2 regions of the Ideonella azotifigens genome follow, and region 1 is predicted to be linked to the other one. Evidence: riboswitches for the same ligand, from Rfam matches in the RefSeq annotation. Region 1 holds a riboswitch; the other holds the start of a gene.
The links. A riboswitch is a leader RNA that binds a small molecule or an ion and turns the genes downstream of it on or off. The one in region 1 is predicted to bind glycine.

Region 1 (8,020 bases):
GGCTTGGCGCGGGTGCGGATCACTTCCAGCGACTGCGGCAGCACGTCGTCTGCCACGAAGAAGGTTTCGCTCTTGCTCTTGCCCACGCGGGCGGCCAGCGTCATGGCTTCGGCGGCCGAGGTGGCCTCGTCCAGCATCGAGGCGTTGGCCACGGCCATGCCGGTCAGGTCGGTCACCAGGGTCTGGAAGTTGACCAGGGCTTCCATGCGGCCTTGCGAGATCTCGGCCTGGTAAGGCGTGTAGGCGGTGTACCAGGCCGGGTTCTCGAGGATGTTGCGCAGGATGACGCCGGGGGTCAGCGTGCCGTGGTAGCCCTGGCCGATGAAGCTCTTGAGGCACTGGTTCTTGCCAGCGATGGCCTTCAGCTCGGCCAACGCCTGGGCTTCGGTCAGCGGCGCGGGCAACTGCATGGGCGCGCTGCGGGCGATGCTGGCGGGCACCAGGGTTTCGATCAGCGCACGACGCGAGGCCGCGCCGATCACGCTGAGCATCGCAGCTTCGTCCTCCGGCGCCGGCCCGATGTGGCGGGCGACGAACTCGGCGTTGTTTTCAAGGGCGTCCAGGGGCGCGTGGGCGGACATCAGCATGGCAGCGGGTCTCGGCGGGGCGGCCGCGGTGGCGGCAGGGGAAAGGCGGGAAGGTTCGGCGGCGGATCGCGCCACCGAACCCGGCAGGATCAGCGCGGGATCAGAGCGTCTTCAGCAGCGCGTCGTACGAAGGCGCATCCATCAGCGCTTCGAACTCGGCCATGTCCGACACGTGGACCTTGAAGAACCAGCCGTTGCCCATCGGGTCGGTGTTGGCCAGCGAAGGATCGGCACGCAGCGCTTCGTTGACTTCGACGACTTCGCCGCTGACCGGCATGTAGATGTCGGCCGCGGCCTTGACCGACTCGACCACGCCGGCGATGTCGCCCTTGGCGTAGGTCGTGCCGACCTCGGGCAGGTCTACGAAGACCACATCGCCCAGGGCATCCTGCGCGTGCAGCGTGATGCCGACGACGGCGGCTTCGTGGTCCTCGATGTTGATCCACTCGTGATCGTTGGTGTACATGGTCGTCATGTGTCGGGCTCCGTGGTGTGGCGGGAGAAAGAATTCAGGAACAAACAAAGGGGGAGGCGGCAGCACGGCGGCGCCGTGCCAGCGCGCAGGTTAGATCGGCGGGGCGGGGCTGTCCAACCCCGGATGGGGCAGGTCGCAAGCCCGCCTCTGACCGATCTCGCTGCGCTCAGCCGCGGTAGTAGCGGTTCGGTGTGAACGGCGTGGCGGCGACCGTCATCGGCAGCCGCTTGCCGCGCACTTCGGCGAAGACTTCGGTGCCCACCGCGGCCTGCGCGGTCGGCAGGTAGGCCAGCGCGACCGGCGTGTTCACGGTCGGGCCCAGCGTGCCGCTGGTCACGGTGCCCAGCTCGGTGCCGTCTGCCGAGAACAGCTTGGTGCCTTCGCGCACCGGCGCCCGTTCCTTGCCGACCAGGCCCACGCGCTTGCGCGCCGCGCCTTCGGCGAACTGGCGGTCGATGACCGCGGCGCCAGGGTAGCCACCAGCGCGCGCGCCACCAGCACGCCGCACCTTCTGGACGCCCCAGGTCAGCGCGGCTTCGACTGGCGTGGTCGTCGTGTCGATGTCGTGGCCGTACAGGCACAGGCCGGCTTCCAGGCGCAGCGTGTCGCGCGCACCCAGGCCGGCAGGCTTCACTTCCGGCTGGGCGAGCAGTTCGCGGGCCAGGGCGATGGCGTCGTTCTCGTGCACCGAGATCTCGAAGCCGTCTTCGCCGCTGTAGCCCGAACGGGTCACGAAGCATTCGGCGCCGGCCAATGTGAACAGGCCGCCGGTCATGAAGGTCAGCTTGGCGACTTCGGGGTTCAGGCGGGAGAGGGCGTCGACCGCCTTCGGGCCCTGCAGCGCCAGCAGCGCACGCTCGGGCAGCGGCCTGACTTCGCAGCGGCTGCCAATGCGGGCCTGCAGGTGCGCGATGTCCGCGTCCTTGCAGCCAGCGTTCACCACCACGAACAGGTCGCCGAAGCTGGCTGCTCCCTTGCCGGCCGGGCGGGTGATCATCAGGTCGTCGAGGATGCCGCCTTCGTCGTTCGTGAAGAAGGCGTAGCGCTGCTTGCCGGGCGCCAGGTCGATCACGTCCACCGGCACCAGGGTTTCCAAAGCGGCGGCCGCGTCGGCGCCGATCAGGCGCAACTGGCCCATGTGCGAGACGTCGAACAGCGCGGCCGAATCGCGGCACTGGCGGTGCTCGGCCATCAGGCCGGCCGGGTATTGCACCGGCATCGCGTAGCCGGCAAAAGGCACCATGCGGGCGCCGAGTTCGAGGTGCAGGGCGTGCAGCGGGGTCTGCAGCAGGGTGTCAGGCGTGGAGCTCATGCGGGGTCGTCTCTTCAGGTCGGCGCTTGGAGGGCGGTCTGGCGAATCTCTTCATCCAATAGGCCCTCCCTGTCCGCTTTACCTGAGAGATTGACGGCGCCGTTGATAACGGCCACCGCTTGCCCCTTCGGTGGACGGGCTCATGGCCTTGCAGCCATCACCCGCCTCTCTCCAGTGAGGAACGCCCCGCGTGTTACGGCAAGACGCTTGTCAGTCCTTTTGCCTGAGCGTTCGAGGGTGTGCCTCTGCGCCTTCGGCGGCTCCGGGTGGAGCTCTCTCCTAACAAGCTGGGCAGTGTAACCGCAGCCGCGCGTGGCGCCAGCGCCGTGCGATAGTCCCGGCCGTGCCAAGAATTGACCAAGACCCACATCAAGACCGTTATCAACCGACCTCGCGCCGCCAGCGCCTGGTCGTCATCGCCGTCACGGCAGCCACGGTGGTGGTGCTGTGGCTGCTGCTGATTTATCGGCCGGGTGGCCACTACACGATTTACGACCCACCCAAGCCAGCCTGCAAGCCCGGCCAGACGATCGATTGCGTGGGCGGCAAGGCCGACGTGCTGTTACTGCCGGCCACGCCGGCGTCCGCCAGCGGCGGCTGAACGCTCGCGGAGGCTTCAGGCCGTAGCCAGCATCGCGCGGCCCACGGCCTCGGCGACCTCGATGCCGTCCACGCCAGCGGACATGATGCCGCCTGCATAGCCCGCGCCTTCGCCGGCCGGGAACAGGCCCTTGACGTTCAGGCTCTGGTAGTCCTTGCCGCGTGTCATGCGCAGCGGCGAGGAGGTGCGGGTCTCGACGCCGGTCAGCACCGCGTCTGGCATCGAGAAGCCCTTGATCTGCCGCTCGAAGGCGGGCAATGCCTCGCGGATTGCATCCAGCACGTAGTGCGGCAGGACGGGGCGGTCCTTGGCGGCCAGCTCGGTCAGCTGCACGCCGGGCTTGTACGAGGGCTCCACATTGCCGAGCACGCGGCTGGGCTGGCGCTTGATGAAGTCGCCCACCAGTGCGGCGGGCGCCACGTAGCCGCCGCCGCCCAGTTCGTAGGCGCGAGACTCCCAGACGCGCTGGAAAGCCATGCCGTCCAGCGGGCTGACGGGCCCGCTGCCCGGGATCTGCCGGTAGTCAGCCGGGTCAATGCCGACGACGATGCCGGCGTTGGCATTGCGCTCGTTGCGCGAATACTGGCTCATGCCGTTGGTCACCACGCGCTCGGGCTCCGAGGTTGCGGCCACCACGGTGCCGCCAGGGCACATGCAGAAGCTGTAGACCGAACGGCCATTGCTGGCGTGGTGCACCAGCTTGTAGTCGGCCGCGCCGAGGATGGGATGGCCGGCATTCGTGCCGAAACGTGCCCGGTCGATCACGCCTTGCGGATGTTCGACCCGGAAGCCAATGGAAAACGGCTTGGCTTCCATGTAGACGCCGCGCTCGTGCAGCATGGTGAAGGTGTCGCGCGCGCTGTGGCCCAGCGCCATCACGACGTGGTCCGAGCGCAGTGTTTCGCCGGAGGCCAGCGTCACGCCGCGAATGTGGCGCTGCTCGCCCTCGCCTTCGATCAGCACGTCGGTGACCCGCTGCTCGAAGCGGATCTCGCCGCCCAGCGCGACGATGTCGGCCCGGATCTTCTCGACCATGCTGACCAGCCGGAAGGTGCCGATGTGCGGCTTGCTGACGTAGAGGATTTCCTCGGGCGCGCCGGCCTTGACGAACTCGTTCAGCACCTTGCGCGTCAGGTGGCGTGGGTCGCTGATCTGGCTCCACAGCTTGCCGTCGGAGAAGGTGCCGGCGCCGCCTTCGCCGAACTGCACGTTCGACTCCGGGTTCAGCTGCTGCTGGCGCCACAGGCCCCAGGTGTCCTTGGTGCGCTGGCGCACTTCCTTGCCGCGCTCCAGCACGATGGGGCGCAAGCCCATCTGGGCCAGGATCAGCGCGGCGAAGATGCCGCACGGGCCGAAGCCGACCACCAGTGGGCGGTGCTTGCCGCCGGCCACGGCGTCGGCGGCGAAATAGTCTGCCGGCACATGGCCGACAAAACGATAGGAGGTGTCCGGTGAGAGCCGGATGTGAGGGTCACCCGCATGCTTTTGAAGCACGGCGGCTTCATCAGCTTCTGGCGCCAGCTCGCAGTCCACCGTGTAGATCAGCACGATGGCCGATTTCTTGCGCGCGTCATAGGCGCGCTTGAACAAAGTGAACCGGCTCAGTGCCGTGTCCGCAACGCCCAGCCTGGCGACGATGGCCGGACGCAGCGCGTCTTCGGCATGGTTCAGCGGCAGGCGGAGCTCGGTGATCCTCAGCATGGTGCAGGTCTGCGGTGGCGGTCAATCAGGCCCTGGCGCAGGGCCAGTGACACCACCGGCAGGCCAGGGCGGGGGCTTTAGCCGCCCTTCTTCGCGCGCTTGCCGGCGCTCTTCTTGCTGCGGGTGTGCGAGCCACGTTCCAGGCTCACGCGCTGGCCGCGGTGCGTGGTGACGGTGACACCGCTCGGAGCGGCGGGACGCGGGGTGGCCTTGCGGTCGGCTTCGGTAACGATCTTGTTGCCCATGGTGGCTCCAGTGAAAAAAGAATCAACCCTCGATTAGGCCACAAGCGCCGTGGCTGGCAGCCCGTCTGGCGAGTCCGCCAGGCAAGGTTCAAAGAAAAAGCCGCCGCGCGGAGGGTGCGCAAAGCGGCTTGTTCAAGTGGCTTGGTGTCCTTTTGCTCGAACCCCGCGAGGGATTGGCAAAGGTGACGAGCCTGATCTCGGCACTGGTCACAACAGTTAGGGCTGCTTGGTTCCCCACCTGACCCAGTTGGCCGTGCTTCCATGCGAGGAGGCCCGTCACGACGAATTCTAACCCAGGCCGAAGAGGCGGCCCGGGCCCCGACCAGGAAATCCGGCGCTCTTAGCGCAGTTGCAGGTCGTCGTCGCCAAAGCGCACGTTGATCGGCTCGATCAGCACCTGCTTGCTGGCGCTGGCTTCGACCACGCCGGCGACGATCGCATCCACGCCCTGGGCCTTGGCGATCTCGACGGTGCGCTCGGCGTCCCCGGCCTTCACGAACAGCGCGAAGCCTGCGCCCATGTTCAGCGTGGAATAGGCCTCGCGGTCGTCTTGCTTGGCGTGTTGCTGGATGAACTTCAGCACCGGCGGCACGGCGGGCACGCTGTGGATGCGGTAGCTCAGGCTGCTCGGGTGGCGCAACAGCTTGCGCCAGCCGTGGCCGGTGATGTTGGCGCAGTAGTGCATGGTCACGCCGGCCTTGGCCAGCGCTTCGGTGACCGGGCTGTACAGCGTGGTCGGCGCCAGCAGCGCTTCGCCGTAGGTGAGGCCGGGCTCGATCTCGGTCAGGTAGCCCTGCGGCAGGCGCTCGACCAGCTTGCGCGCCAGGCTCAGGCCGTTGGCATGGATGCCGCTGGAGCTGAGCAGCACGATGGCGTCACCGGCGCCCAGTGCGTCGCCCACGCTGAGGCGGGTCTTGGGGTTGATGATGCCGGTGCAGGACGCAGCCAGGTCGATGCGGCCACTCTCGACAATGCCGGCCAGTGCCGGCGTTTCGCCGCCGCCCCAGGCCACGCCGCACACGTCGCAGGCCTTCTTCCAGCCTTCGACCAGGGCTTGCGCGCGTTGCGCGTCGGCGAACCAGTCGCTGCCACCGGCGGCCCAGTAGGCCTGCACGACCAGCGGCGTGGCGCCGACGGTGATCAGGTCGTTGACCGCCATCGCAATGGTGTCCTGCGCAATCCCGGCGTAGTAGCTCTTGCCGGTCAGTGCCTTCATCTCGTCGGCCACCAGGGCCTTGGAGCCCAGGCATTCGACGATGCTGGCCAGGTAGAACGGACCCACGTCGACCACGTAGGCCGATTCGCCGCGCGAGGCCGGCACTTCGCTGAAGCCGTGGCCGGCGAGGTGGCCGGCGGTGGCGGCAGCGGCGCGTTGCGCGGCGACCTTCAGCGGGTCGATCAGATCGTAGTTGACGCCGGCCTGCTCGTAGCTGAGGGTGTCGGCGGCGGGGCTGTGGGAAGCGGATGCGGTCATGGGTCGGGATTATCCGACAGCCGCGGACCGCACCCGCTTGGTGGCCGGAGGCCTGCCAGCCTCCGGCCACCGGGGTCAGCGCTTGTTCGGCGCTGCCATGCCCGTTACCCGCACCGGGCTGCTGAAGCCCTTGCGCATGGCTTCGGCCATCTTCGCTGCCGTCATCTCCAGCTGCTTGGCGGCCAGGTCCAGCCCGGCGCGCTGCAGTTCAGGGTCCGACAGCTTCGCCGCTTCGGCCATGGCCAGGGCCGTTGCCAGCGAAAGCACCAATGGGTCCCACGGGCCGACGGGACCGTTGCCAGTCGGGCCACCGCCGTCCACCATCACGCCCCAGCTGACCCAGGTGCCCTTCTGGTACCTGCCCAGGTTGGGCAGCTTCATGCCGCCGCCACCGCCGGTGCTCTGGTAGAACGCAAAGGCCACGCCGGTGCTGCCCGCGCCGGTGTGCAGGTGGGTGGTGCTGACGCTGTCGCTGCCAGCCGGGGCCTGCACCATCACGCGCCAATCCATGAAGGGCACAGCGTGGATGGTGTCGTAGGCAGACACGGTCTCGACCGCGGCGCTGGGCACGAAGCCGGTTTCGTTGGCGGCGTTGGTCAGTTCGGCATCCGGCGAGATGGTCACGAAATCGTCGTCGACGAAGGTGCCTTGCGCCACGTCGAAGGCGTCGACGAAAGTGCCCTTTTCGCCATTGCCGCGGCCGCCACCGGGCAGGTACCAGGCGGTGGCCTGCACGTCGCTGCCTTCTACTTCGATGTTCAGGCTGGGCGAGAAGCTCACGCCGGGGCCGCCGGCGGCCCCGGTGACTGACCAGAAGGCGAATTGCGCCGTCTGGTCCTGGCCGTTGCTGTCCTGCCAGCTGATGTTGGACGAAGCCCAGGCCTGGTAGCCGCCGGGGTTGTCCACTTGGGTGGACAGTGGCGCGACGAGGTCCAGCGCGGCGCTGCCGTGGCCGCGGCGGCCACGTGAAAGCCAGGTCACGTAACGGGTGTGCACAGTGCTCATGTTTGTCTCCAAAAAAGGGTGCAGCGCATGGTCTGGACCCTGTCTGGGCGGTGGCGCTGCGGGCTGCCGCGAGCGGCGACAGCTGCGCTCATCGTGCGCCGCGGGCCTTCCGGCCTGCCACCCTCCGATGGGGGTTCATGAGGACCCAAAACGCGGGTGTCGCATGCGGCACGGCGGGTCAACCCGAATGCCCGCGGCGTGTCCGGCGCCCCGGTCGGCGGGCTGGCCGGCCAACCTTAGAATGAGCGGATGAGTTATGTCGTCCTGGCGCGCAAGTACCGCCCCCGCAGCTTCGAGGAAATGGTCGGCCAGGACCATGTGGTGCGCGCCTTGACGCACGCGCTGGAGCAGCAGCGGCTGCACCATGCCTACCTGTTCACCGGCACGCGCGGCATTGGCAAGACCACGGTTTCGCGCATCCTGGCCAAGAGCCTGAACTGCACCGGGCCGGACGGCACCGGTGGCATCACTGCGCGGCCCTGCGGCCAGTGCACCGCGTGCCGCGAGATCGACGCCGACCGCTACATCGACTACATGGAGCTGGACGCTGCGTCCAACCGCAGCATTGACGAGATTCGCGAGCTGATCGAACGCTCCGCCTACAAGCCCACCGTCGGCCG
Region 2 (8,020 bases), on a different contig from region 1:
GGCGCCAGCTGGCCTTCCACCGCGCAGACGAGTGCGCCGCCGTTGGTAGTTTCCCTGGCGCTGGTGACGCGGCTGCCATCCCCGCCGATGGCGCTCAGGTCCGCCTTCAACAGGCTGCTGCAAGCCTGTGCCGGCTTGAGGGGTGCAGGCTTCGCAGCAGTGGCCGCCAGGGCCTGGATGGACGCGAAGACAAGGCAGCCGAACAGCAAGGTCGATGCGGTCCTCAGACGGACAGGTAAGGGCAGGGTCATGGTGTGAGCGAGTGGCCTCAGAGGTCGGTCAGGGCTGGCCATGATTGGCGCATCAACGGGGCATGTCAACCGCCGGCACGGGTGTGGCTGACGCGATAACGCCGGGTAATTGCGCCACCGGTTCCGCCATCTTCTGACGCTGGGGCCGGCTTCCTACACTGCGGCGCTCATTCAATCAGCACGGTGGCGCCACGATCACCGCCAGCCCTACCGGAGACAGCCGACATGCATCGATCCCTGCTGAACCTGGCCGCCTTGGCCATGCTGGCCTCTGCCAGTTTCGCCACCCAGGCCCAGACCGTGACCATCTACGGCCTGCTCGACCAGTCGGTCGAACACCTGACGAACGTGGGCGCAGCCAGCACCGGCACCAACCGCCTGCCGGGCCTGACCGGCACGGTGCCTTCACGGCTGGGCTTCCGTGGCACCGAGGATCTGGGTGAGGGGTTGAAGGCGGTGTTCACGCTGGAGCAGGGCCTGGGCCTGGACACCGGCACCTTCAACCAGGGCGGGCGGGTGTTCGGCCGCCAGGCTTTCGTGGGCCTGACCGGCAACTGGGGCAGCCTGACGCTGGGCCGCCAGTACACGATGCTGTTCTGGTCGCAGCTGGATGCCGACATCCTTGGCCCCAACGCCTATGGCTCGGCCTCGCTGGACAGCTACCTGCCCAATGCGAGGGCCGACAACGCGGTGGCCTACCGCGGCACGTTCAACGGCTTTACGGTGGGCGCCACGTACAGCCTGGGCCGCGACTCTGTCAACGTGCCCAGCCCTTCGGGCACCAACTGCGCCGGCGAAAGCGCGGCCGATGCGCAAGCCTGCCGCGAATGGTCCGCGCTGGCCAAATACGACGCGCCGAACTGGGGCCTGGCGCTGGCGGTCGACCAGATCCGCGGCGGCACCGGCGCCTTTGCCAGCCTGACCAGCAGCACGCTGACCGACCGGCGCGCCACGGCAGCCGGCTGGGTCAGGTTCGACGCACTGAAGCTCGGCGCCGGCGTGATCTCGCGCCGCAACGAAGGCAGCGCCACCACGCCGCGCAGCGGGCTCTGGTATGCCGGCGCGGCCTATGCCGTGACGCCAGCCTTCACGCTGGACGGCGAGCTGTTCCGGCTGAGCTACAAGGACAGCGACAACAAGGCCACGCTCTACGCGCTGCGCGGCGCCTACAGCCTGTCCAAGCGCACGGCGATCTACGCGACAGCCGGCCGCATCGGCAACAGTGGCACGCTGGCGCTGGCGGTCAGCAATGCAGCCGCGGGCAACGGCCCGGTGGCTGGTGGTGTGCAGGTGGGCATTGCGGCGGGCGTGCGCCACGCGTTCTGACCATCGCCCCTGAACCTGCGAGACTGGGCGCCAGTCTGCAGGAACGGGTGAGTGATGGAACGAGTGGATTGCATCGTCGTCGGTGCCGGCGTGGTCGGGCTGGCCGTGGCCCGCGCGCTGGCCCTGCGTGGCTTTGAGACCGTGCTGCTTGAGCGCGAGCACTGCATTGGCAGCGGCACCAGCTCGCGCAACAGCGAGGTCATCCACGCCGGCATCTACTACCCCACCGGCTCGCTGAAAGCCGAGCTGTGCGTGCGCGGCAAGCAGCTGCTGTACCACTACTGCGCCAGCCACGGCGTGGCGCACCGGCGCTGCGGCAAGCTGATCGTTGCGACCTCGGCCGAGCAGCGCGACACGCTGGAGAAGCTGCAGGCCACTGGCCATGCCAATGGTGTGAGCGAGCTGGCGATGGTCAGCGCTGCGCAGGCGCGGGCTGCCGAGCCGCAGCTGCGATGCATGGCCGCGCTGGAGAGCAGCAGCACCGGCATCGTCGACAGCCACGGCCTGATGCTGGCGCTGCAGGGGGACTTCGAGCAGGCAGGCGGCATGCTCGCCTATGACGCGCCGGTGCTGGGCGGTGAATGCGGGGCCGAAGGCATCACGCTGCAAGTGGGCGGCGAGCAGCCGATGGCGATCCACGCGGGCCTGGTCGTCAACAGTGCTGGTCTGCACGCACAGGCGCTGGCCAGCGGCCTGGCCGGCTTCCCTGCGGAACAGGTGCCGCCGCTGTACCTGGCCAAGGGCAACTATTACAGCCTGGCCGGCCGCTCGCCGTTTTCGCGGCTGATCTACCCGGTGCCCGAGCCGGGCGGGCTGGGCGTGCACCTGACCATCGACCTCGGCGGCCAGGCCCGTTTCGGGCCGGACGTGGAATGGGTGGACACGCTGGACTACCGGGTCGACCCGGCACGCGCCGATGCGTTCTACGCGGCCATCCGGCGCTACTGGCCCGGCTTGCAGGACGGCGCCTTGCAGCCGGGCTACGCCGGCATTCGCCCGAAGATCAGCGGGCCGGGCGAGGCGGCGGCCGGCTTCCTGATCCAGGGCGAGGCCGCGCATGGCGTGCGCGGCCTGGTCAACCTGTTCGGCATCGAGTCCCCGGGGCTGACCGCTTCGCTGGCGATTGCAGAGCGGGTGCTCGCGGCGCTGTAGCGCGCAGGCGAAAAAAAGCCCCGCGGTTGCGGGGCGAATGAGTGGTCAGTGGGACCAGTCGATCAACTTGACATTCGGACAGCCACATCACACCGGCACATGGCCGGGGCGCTCAGCCGTTGATGCTGCGCTTGCCGGTGACCACGACCACCTGGGTCGGGGCGCTCGGCGTGGCCTGGGCGAACTGTTCGGCCTGGACCTGCCGGTCGGCGTAGTGGCTCAGGCTGGCCAGCACGGTCAGCGTGACGGTGGCGGCCAGTGCCAGGAAAGGGGCGCGGGTGCGAAGGCTGGTGGTGTTCATGAACGTGAAGGGGGTCATTTGGGGCTCCTTGCGGTGTGCGGTGGGTGTCGATGGATGTACTTTAGGCAGCCGCGATCCCCGCCGCGACCGTCTTGCGACAGGCGGGGCCGGCAGGTGATTGAGTTGCCTTTGCAGGCGATGAGTGGTGGCCAGCTGGCCACTGCCGTGTGGCGCAGAGCGTCAGGTGCTCAAGGGCTTGCCGGGCGGCGGCACGGCCGAGGCCGGGGCTTCCGGCGCATCGTCCAGAAACAGCGCCGGCACGGCGGCAGCCGCCTCGGGCAACTGCGCGTCAGCCAGTTGCGAGCCCTGGCGCTGGGCTTCGGCCACCTGCACCAGGCCGGCCAGCAGGCTGAAAGTCATCACCGCGGCCATCAGCAGCAGGCCACTGCCCAGGCTGTCCAGCAGGGCGTTGGCAAGGGAAGAGATCCGGGTCTTCATCGGAAACTCCTTTCAATGGTTGAACCGCCAAACCGTGGCTCACAGCCTCGGCCCGGCGCTTGTCTGCGGTGTTGCGCGCTTGCCGGTGTCGGGTGAAGCTGCGCCTCAGTCGCGGAAATAGTCCTGGCGCAGTGCGCCGTCAAAACGAGCCGCTGCGCAGGCAGCACTGCATGAAACCGGCGCGCCGAACCGCAGGGGCAGGGGTCTTGGCGCCCCAGCTTCTCCAGCAGTTCCTTGTCGCCATGCACCACCCGCGCGCCGCGCTTGACGCCGGTCTCGGACGGGTAGCCTTTGCGGCGCTTACGGGTGGGTTCGAAAGCTGAAGGCTTCAGCCGCCTGTGGGTTGTACTTCTTCATGATGTCCTCCTGTTTTTGGGGTGAAAGCGCGATGCGCTCAGGGGTGGCCGGCCGGGATCGAACCGACATCAGTGGCATCACAAGCCACGGCTCTGCCATTGAGCTACGGCCACGCCTGAGCGCACTTGGTGAAAGGTTCCGGTGACGGGTTCCGGTGCCGCCCAATCTTTGCGGCCGATTTCCGCCTTCGAAGCGTGAGCTCGACGAAGGCTTCGTGAAACATGGGTCTTCAGTCCCATCACGGTTGTGCTCCAGCGCGAACGCAAGACCCCGAAGGCTTGCGCCGTGTTCTCGCTGCACGACACGGGCGTCCCCGTGGCGCACATCCTGGCCGCTCTCACACAGAGAAAGCGCACTGCTCGGCCGTTTTGCCGAAACACACCCGTGATGGGACAGAAATTCAGAAGGTCAAAAGCAACAAGGCCCGGATCCTTTCGGATGCCGGGCCTCGATGGATTCGAGTAGGAGGCAACGCGCTATGCGCTGGCCTCGCCCGGGGGCATGTTGTGGCTGTGATCACCGGCCTGGCTGTTCAAACCGCAAACGTTTGCAGACAAGCCTGCAAACCCTGCACCCATGCCGGTGCACTGGCCCGAAAGGGGCAGCGAACGCTTGGCGATGAAGGTGGCGGAGTTCACGGTGAGACTTCGGTTGGGTTGGAACGAAAGACCTGGTGATCGGTGGAACCCGAAGGTTCCGGTGCCGTGAGCAGTGGAAGCCACTCAGCAGCGAATGGGTGAACTGTAAAGAGTCTTCACTTCTGCGTCAAGCGGGTGCGACAATCTTTGTGTTCCAGATCGTGTCTTCGCCGCCACAACCGCTTTCGTGTCAGACAACCTCACCGTGAATCGCCGCCAGAACGTGCTGGCCTTGTTTCAACGTTATGCCGAGTCGCAGATGCGGGCTGGCGTGCCGCCCAAGGGCATGGAGCAGGCCTTTGCGCAACAGCTGCAGATCAGCCCCAGCATGTGGAGCCAGATCAAGAGCAGCCGGCCCATCGGTGACAAGCTGGCGCATCAGATCGAGGTGGCGTGCGAGCAGCCGCTGGGCTGGCTGGACGGCGAGCATGTGCCGCAGTCGCCGAGTGCCGCCGAGCAGCAGTTCCTGGCCTTGGCGCAGGAAGTCTGGCGCGGCACGAATGCAGAAGGGCGCAAGCGCCTGAAGCAGTTGCTGAAGGAACTTCGCTGAGCGCTTGGCTCAGACGGCGCTGCGCTTGCCGCAGACCACGACGACCTGCACCGCGCCTTGCGAAGCGGCCTGTGCGACCAGCGCATCGTCCGCCTGGGCATTGGCGATCTGCGACATGCCGGCCAGCACGCTGAAGGTCACCATCGCGGCCAGGCTGAGGAAGCCGGTGCGGGCGGCCTTCGAGCTGGCTTGGAATTCGCGGGTGTTGACGTTGGCGGTGCTGTTGGGGGTGGTCATTTGAGGCTCCTGCTGGGCTGCAAATCGTGTTTCGATGGGTGGACTTTAGGCAGCGCCGCTTGCGCTTGCGACCGGGATGCGACGAGTTGCCGCAGCGCCTGGCCAAACTGCTGCCCGCAGGGATGAACGGCAGCGGCTGAACTGTGTGGAGAAGGTCTACCGGGACGTCTACTCAGTGGTGCGTCGACCGGCTGCTGCAGCGGCCCGCTGGCGTTCGGCGCCACAACGAAAAAGGCCCCGCAGTGCGGGGCCCTCGGCGCGGGATCGACGCGACTGGGTGTCAGACCCGCTTGCCGGTCACGACGACGATCTGCAGCGGCATTTCGTTGGCCGGCACGGCGCTGGCGAGCATCGTCGCGGCGTTGCTGCGGGCCTGGGCCAACTGCACGTCCTGGACTTGCTGGCCGGCGATGTGGGTCACGCCCGCCAGCACCGTCAGTGTGACCACGGCGGTCAGACCGGCGAAGCCGGCGCGGGCGGCGTTGGAAGCAGCGGCGAAACGGGTGGCGGTGGCGGTCATGGTGGGCTCCTGGTGCGGTTCGGGGTGTCGATGAGTGGACTTTAGGAAGCCGCGGCCTGCGGTGCGACCGGGATGCGACGAGTTGCCGGTTTGGCCGTGCAGAAGGTTCGATTTGCTGACGAAACGTCGGTGGCCGGCAGCGAATTCGCGTTTCGCGTTCTGCGATTGGGGCACTCAGTGAGCGGTGCTGGGCGGCATGTCAAAGTCATGCTGTTTGTGCATAACCCGATGCGAAGGCACTTTGGATCTGGTCTGGTGAAAAGGCGGTTTTGCCAATGAAAACAAGGCTTTGCGTCGTGAAATGCGGCCGTTTCTAGGGCCTTGTTAACCGATCCCTCGCCAGCACGATTGAGTGGAAACCCTTAGACTACATTGCATACAAAAACCAAACCGGGCTGTCCGGAGCCACCGCTCCGAGAGATGGCCCTCCATCAGCCCCAAAAAGGGTACAGACCATGACCTCCGTTCAAAACACCTACGCAACTGTCCGGCGTTTCATCGCCCAACTGACTACCCCTTCGCAACGCGGCCAGGACGCCAGCCGTGAAGACGACGAGCGCTACCTGTCGCAAGCCGTCGACATGGGCGACCTGGAGCGGCGCATTCGCCGGCTCGAGCGCGGCACCGTCGAGAGCGCGCACACGCAGCTCAGCATGATGAGCTGGAGCCACTGAATGCGTTCCGACCTGATCCTGGCGATCCTGGGCGCCTTCCGTGCGGCATTTGCCGCGCCGGTGCGTCCCGCGGCTCCCGTGCCGCGTCGCCCGCTGTAAACTGATCTTCTTCCAGGAGAAGCCGAAGCACTTGTTGCTGAAGCTGCCGAAGGCGTACCCCTCAGAACGCTCAGGCCCAAAGACTGGAACCATCTCGACAAACTGGAGAGCGTTGCACGGCAGGCCTTGAAAGCTTCGCCGATGGCAGCCGCCGAAGGGGCAAGCGCCGCGGGGAACCGCGGCGTGAATCTCTCAGGCAAAAGGACAGTGGGGGCAGTGGCCGGAATCTTGCGAGCAGATCGCAAGGCTTCGGCCACTGCCCCTTTCTTTTTGCCTGAAAGAAAGCGCTTTCCCATGAAAGTCATCGTTCTCGGCGCCGGCGTGATCGGCGTGTCCACGGCCTGGTACCTGGCGCAGGCCGGGCATGAGGTCACCGTGCTGGAGCGCAATGCTGGTGCGGCCCGCGAAACCAGCTTCGGCAACGGCGGCCAGATTTCCGTCAGCCATGCCGAGCCCTGGGCCAACCCCAGCGCGCCGCTGAAGCTGCTGAAGTGGCTGGGCAAGGAAGACGCACCGCTGCTGTTCCGCCTGCGGGCCGACCCGGCGCAGTGGCGCTGGGGCCTGAAGTTCCTGCTGGAATGCCCGGCCGCGCGCTCCAGGCGCAACATGATCCAGCTGCTGAACCTGGGCACCTACAGCCGCAGCTGCCTGCAGGCGCTGCGCGCCGAGACCGGGCTGCAGTACGACCATCTCACCAAGGGCATCCTGCACTTCTACACCAGCCAGCAGGAGTTCGACCTGGCGGTGGAGCCGGCGCGCGTGATGCGCGAACTGGGCTGCGAGCGCGAGGTGATCGGCCGCGACGAGGTCGTGAAGCTGGAGCCGGCGATGGCCCACATCGCACCGCAGCTGGCCGGCGCCACCTACACCAGTGCCGACGAATCCGGCGACGTGCACAAGTTCACCACCGGCCTGGCCGCACTCGCTGCCGAGCGCGGCGTGAAGTTCCGCTACGGTGTGCGCGTGCAGAAGCTGCGCAGCGAAGGCGGCGAGATGACCGGCGTGGAGTTCGCCAACGAAACCGGCATGTACGAGGTGCTGAGCGCCGACGCCTACGTGCTGGCCGCCGGCAGCTTCAGCCCGCAGCTGGCCAAGCAAGCCGGCCTGACGCTGGACATCTACCCGGCCAAGGGCTATTCGGCCACGTTGCCGGTGCTGGACGCCGCCAAGGCCCCGCAGGTCAGCCTGACCGACGACGAGTACAAGCTGGTCTTCTCGCGCTTCACCTCGCCCGAGGGCGACCGCCTGCGCATTGCCGGCACGGCCGAGCTGAACGGCTACGACCTGGCGCTGAACCCGGTGCGCTGCGAGGCCATCGTGCGCCGCACGCTGCAACTCTTCCCCGGCGTGAGCCGGCCCGAGCTGGCCAGCTACTGGACGGGGTTGCGTCCGGCGACACCCGGCAACGTGCCCTACATCGGCGAAAGCCGCGTGCGCAAGCTGTTCCTCAACACCGGCCACGGCACGTTGGGCTGGA

Region 2: another riboswitch for glycine. It lies ahead of LRH25_RS08375 (D-amino acid dehydrogenase); the one in region 1 lies ahead of gcvT (glycine cleavage system aminomethyltransferase GcvT).

The regions. Positions count from the first base shown of each region.
Region 1 covers NZ_JAJNKD010000011.1:193,525-201,544, reverse strand. The annotation lists gene gcvP (aminomethyl-transferring glycine dehydrogenase) at 1-587, opposite strand, end outside; gene gcvH (glycine cleavage system protein GcvH) at 688-1,062, opposite strand; gene gcvT (glycine cleavage system aminomethyltransferase GcvT) at 1,229-2,374, opposite strand; glycine riboswitch at 2,434-2,559, opposite strand; glycine riboswitch at 2,576-2,666, opposite strand; gene LRH25_RS21845 (hypothetical protein) at 2,718-2,975, shown strand; gene LRH25_RS21840 (NAD(P)/FAD-dependent oxidoreductase) at 2,991-4,676, opposite strand; gene LRH25_RS21835 (hypothetical protein) at 4,754-4,921, opposite strand; RNA gene ffs (signal recognition particle sRNA small type) at 5,103-5,199, opposite strand; gene LRH25_RS21825 (AIR synthase-related protein) at 5,262-6,395, opposite strand; gene LRH25_RS21820 (hypothetical protein) at 6,471-7,400, opposite strand; gene dnaX (DNA polymerase III subunit gamma/tau) at 7,650-8,020, shown strand, end outside.
Region 2 covers NZ_JAJNKD010000003.1:47,766-55,785, forward strand. The annotation lists gene LRH25_RS08320 (tannase/feruloyl esterase family alpha/beta hydrolase) at 1-251, opposite strand, end outside; gene LRH25_RS08325 (porin) at 477-1,577, shown strand; gene LRH25_RS08330 (NAD(P)/FAD-dependent oxidoreductase) at 1,632-2,729, shown strand; gene LRH25_RS08335 (hypothetical protein) at 2,842-3,048, opposite strand; gene LRH25_RS08340 (hypothetical protein) at 3,211-3,468, opposite strand; tRNA gene LRH25_RS08345 (tRNA-His) at 3,868-3,938, opposite strand; gene LRH25_RS08350 (hypothetical protein) at 4,302-4,463, opposite strand; gene LRH25_RS08355 (hypothetical protein) at 4,651-5,013, shown strand; gene LRH25_RS08360 (hypothetical protein) at 5,023-5,250, opposite strand; gene LRH25_RS08365 (hypothetical protein) at 5,531-5,770, opposite strand; gene LRH25_RS08370 (DUF3563 family protein) at 6,226-6,444, shown strand; glycine riboswitch at 6,636-6,761, shown strand; gene LRH25_RS08375 (D-amino acid dehydrogenase) at 6,814-8,020, shown strand, end outside.